2 regions of the Bradyrhizobium sp. TM239 genome follow, and region 1 is predicted to be linked to the other one. Evidence: riboswitches for the same ligand, from Rfam matches in the RefSeq annotation. Region 1 holds a riboswitch; the other holds the start of a gene.

Evidence for each region. A riboswitch is a leader RNA that binds a small molecule or an ion and turns the genes downstream of it on or off. The one in region 1 is predicted to bind cobalamin.
Region 2: it holds a riboswitch for cobalamin, as region 1 does, so the genes downstream of both, AABA84_RS06860 (energy-coupling factor ABC transporter permease) here and AABA84_RS31910 (TonB-dependent receptor) in region 1, are expected to answer to the same signal.

What each region holds. Positions count from the first base shown of each region.
Region 1 is NZ_BTIR01000024.1:143,097-145,295, reverse strand. Features, by position in the region: gene AABA84_RS31910 (TonB-dependent receptor) at 1-1,111, opposite strand, end outside; cobalamin riboswitch at 1,226-1,439, opposite strand; gene AABA84_RS31905 (hypothetical protein) at 1,483-1,746, opposite strand; gene AABA84_RS31900 (hypothetical protein) at 1,859-2,068, opposite strand.
Region 2 is NZ_BTIR01000003.1:117,949-120,147, forward strand. Features, by position in the region: gene cobF (precorrin-6A synthase (deacetylating)) at 1-584, opposite strand, end outside; gene AABA84_RS06860 (energy-coupling factor ABC transporter permease) at 631-1,308, opposite strand; cobalamin riboswitch at 1,346-1,564, opposite strand; gene cobA (uroporphyrinogen-III C-methyltransferase) at 1,610-2,199, opposite strand, start outside.

The sequences.
Region 1 (2,199 bases):
GAACCGGCGTCGGGGTGGAGAAGAACGCACTCTGCTGCTTCTTGTCGCGCACGCCGCCATCGACGATGAGATCGACGCCGTTGACCAGGGTCTTGGTGAAGCCCGCGGTCGCACCAAAACCCTGCTGGTTGGCGTAGTTGAAGGGCGTGCTGGTCCCTCGCCGGTTGGCCCTGAGCTCGTCGAGGCCGATCGAGGGATCGACGGTGCGGCCGCCCGGCAGCCGCAGCTCCTGATTGTCGCCGGTGACGGTGAGAAAGGCCGTCAGGCCCGGCGTGGTGTAGTTGAGATTGCCGACGCCGTTCTGCTGCGAATAACGATTGTTGTCGCGATAACCATCGGTCCTGACCGTGTTGCCATAGAACGAGGTCGACCACGGACCGGCATTGAGCGAGGTCGAAACGTTGCCGAGTCTGGTGTTGAATGAGCCGAAGCCGGCCTCGATGCGCGCGGTCACGGGCGGTCCGCCGACACCATTTTTGGTGACGATGTTGATCACACCGCCGACCGCGTTGTCGCCATAGAGCACCGCGCCGGAATTGCCGCGCGTCACCTCGATGCGCTCGATGGAATTGAGCGGGATGGTGGAGAGGTCCACCTGCGCCATGTCGACGTCGTTCAGCCGCCGGCCGTTGACCAGCACCAGCGTGTTGGCAGTAGCAAAGGCGCCGAAGCCACGCAGGTCCACGCTGGTCTTGGCGCCGATCTGGCCGCCATAGAACGTCGTGATCTGGGCCCCCGGCGTCTGCGTCGCGATGATCTCGGCAAGCGTCTGCGATGGCGCATGCGCGATATCCGCGGCCGTGATGACGGTCGTGGCGGCCCCGACGATGCCGCCGGTGCCGGCGGCAGCCTCGCCGCCGGAGCCGGATGAGCCGGCGCCATTGCCTGCCGGCGCGACATTCGTCCTCACCCCCTGCCGAGCCGCCTCGCCGTCACCGATCGCCCTGGCGCGCGTGCGGTTCTGATCGTCGGGCCTGGTCACCTCGATCGGCGGCAATTGCTCGGCAAGCGCCTGCTGGGCGAAGGCGGAGGACAGATCGAGCGAAGGGAAGGAAACGGATGCGAGCAGGCCGACGCTGAGGCGCCTGGCAGCAGGGACAAGACGGGACACAATGGTAACCTCGGTATGACGTCAGTGGCACGTCACAGCGAACGAGATTTCACGGCAGAGCGATGGATTGCTCCGGTGAAGCCAATGTCTGTACTCCCCGACCGACATCTTCGCGTGTGACCACGGCTGACGGCAGGTCTCCTGGCTCGCGGGTCGTGACCTTGCGTCGCCTTCCCAGGACCGAGTTTCCCAGTGGCATGAGACGAAAGATTCACCGCTTACAGTTGCGGGGGCAGCCGTGGCGTTGAGATAATCCCGGCCTAGGGACAATCCCGCACCACATTCCCTTTTGATCTCCATGAGGAGAACCGTCGCCGATCATTTACGAGCCGTTCGCCCCGGGAGTCAATCGACCGTTGGGTGTCGGCCGCTCAGGTCCGCCCGCGCACACGTTGCGCCTGGGCCCAGGCGACAGCGACATCGCGGGGCGGAATATCGACGCGCTTGATCGGGGTCAATTCGCCGGAGGCCGAGACGATCGCGGTCTCCTCGCGCCGGCAGCGCGTGCAGACGAAGCGGACCTCGTGCGGGGACGCCGTCCAGCTCGACCGCTTCACGTTGGCTGCCATCGGCCAGGCATCGCAATGCGAGCACGACACCAGAAATCGGCCGGGATCGAGCATACCCATTTCCATCGGACTCCGCGTCCTGCCACTTGCTTCAATGATTGACCCATGTGAATCGTTCCGGTGCCCAGGCACCGCCCATTCCACGGGTTGCATCCCTGCAAGGCAGAAGGCGGTGCGCTCAGCGCGCGCCCTTGAGGGTGCAGGAGGTCGTGCAGGTGACCGTGGTGCCGCGATCGCACGATTTGCAGGCATTGACGCACTGGTTCATGTCGCGGGGGTTATAGCTGTAGTTCCGCATCGGGCAGGTCGGCGTCGAGCCGGTGATGTCCTGCTCCTGGTCGCAGGCCGCCGTCATGAGCGCGAATATGATCACGGCAACGAGGCGCATGTGATTGCCCTGTCAAACATGGCAAATGACACTCGCGAGGTGCGCTGCATTGCAGCGAACCCCGGCCTTTCCACCACGAGCGATCGCTCGCGAGCGTCAAGGATGCGCGCCAAACATTAAGAACGGATTGC
Region 2 (2,199 bases), on a different contig from region 1:
GGATCGAGCGACTGGAACGCCGTGCCGCCGTCGAGCATCACCACCACGGTATCGACACCCTGCGGCCAGCCGCCTTCGCGCAAGCGCCGCCCCGTCGTGACCAGAAAGGGCTCGCCGATATCGTTGAGCGGCAGCGCATGCGCCGCGCACAGCGCCTGGATCGAGGTGATGCCGGGCACGACCGCGATGTCAGGCAAGGGATTGAGCCGCCGCGCAATGCGCAACGAGGAATCATAGAGCGAGGGATCGCCCCAGATCAGCAGCGCAACCTTGCCGTCACCTTCGATATGCTTTGCGATCGTCTGCGACCAGGTCGCTGCAACCGCATCGTGCCAATCGTCCACGCCCTTGCGGTAGTCCGCTTCGCCTGCGTCGCGCACGGGAAGGTCGAACTCGGCGATGGCTGTCTTGTCGCTGGTGAGCACATCCGCGCAGATCGTCCGCCTGAGATCGGCGAGATCGGACTTTGCCGTCCCCTTGCGCGGAATCAGGACGAGATCGGCGGCGTTGATCGCCTGAACAGCGGCGCGCGTGAGCTGGTCGGGATCGCCGCAACCGATGCCTATCAGGGAGAGCGTGAGCATCGCGAACGCGACGGGCGGCCCTGCTGGCCGCCCGTTCGCTTGTCTCTCAGGCCGCGTTGTGCAGGCGCGGAGTGACGAGGCCGGGCGCGGTGACGCCGCGCAGCGACTTCGCCAGCGCCAGTACCGCGAGATCGGCCAGAGGCTCGATCACGATGACCAGCGCATAGGACGCCGCGAACGTCGCGATGTTGGCGAGATTGGTCATGGCAAAACCGGAGCCATAGAGCGCCCAGAACGCCACCCAGGCGATCACACCGGCCTGATAGGTCGTCGAAAGCGCCAGCGCCTGGCGATACTTCAAATCGACATAGGCGGTGTTGCGCGAAATGATCCGTGTGGCAATCGCCTGGATCGCGAACAGTGGCACCAGCAGCGTGGTGACGTTCATGCCGTATTGCGGGATGTCAGCGGGCTCGAAGAACACACCCTGGAGCAGCAGGCCGAAGGCGAGGCCGAAGGCCGCAGGCGCCGCGCCGAACAGCAGGAACAGTGTCGAGCCGAGAATGAAGTGCACCTCGGAGACGCCGACCGGGAAGTGCGGCAGGATCTCGAAGAAGGTGAAGACGAGGACTGTGGTGGCGAGCGTCCGCGCCGCGAACGACGTGATGCCCTGCTCACGCACGGTTTCCGCCGCGAGCTTCAGCGCAACGCCGCCTGCGGCGATGCCGGTTGCGTAACTCAACACGAGCTTGGCGCCCGTCACTATACCGGGTTCGATATGCATGGCTCAGTTCCTTCCTGCCGTCACACCCGACGGCCTTGGCCTCAAAACGTGCAGGGCCGGTCTCCTGGCTCGCGGTTCGCTGGGATTTCCGGCCTTCCCGGACCTTGCGGCCCAGTGGCTGATCGGAGTCCCTCACCGCTTACAGTCGCGGGGGCGGCTGGGGTTTTGGGCGCCGCAACTGGGTCCGCCCACCCCCATTCCCGATTATGCTCCGGCGCTTTGCGCCGCGTCGAGCACCATGCCTCTCTTGTGTGCCCCTTTCGCTGAGCCTGCGTCAAGGGGCGAAGGGCGACCAAGGCCGTCATGACGGATAATCCCCGGCCAGCGCCCCAAACAGGATCACGGCGGCCGTCGAGGCGGCGCCGCCGCGCGCAAGCTGCTCGGCAAGCTCGGCAATGGTGGTCCGGACCAGCCGTTCGTCGGGGCGGCCGAGGGATTCGGCGAACAATGCCGGCGTGGTTGGGGCAAGGCCGTGCGCGATCAATCTTGCAGCAAGCGCCGGAAAGGTGCGCCGGCCCATATAGACCACGGTCGTCGCCTCAGGGTCCGCCAGCGCCGCCCAGTTCAAGTTGGGCGGCAGCTCGCCGGTGACATCGGCGCCGGTGACGAACTGCACCCGGCGCGAAGTATGGCGCCGGGTCAGGGGAATGCCGGCCTGCGCCGCGGCGACGCAGGCTGATGTCACGCCGGGAACGATCTCGTAGCCGATGCCGGCCTCACGCAGCGTCTCCAGCTCCTCCTCGAGCCGGCCGAAAATGCCGGCGTCGCCCGACTTCAAGCGCACCACGCGCGCGCCGGTTACGGCATAGTCGACCAACAAGCGGTTGACGTGGTGCTGCTTGGTCGAGGGACGCCCTGCCCGTTTCCCAACCGCGATGAGATTGGCGCCGG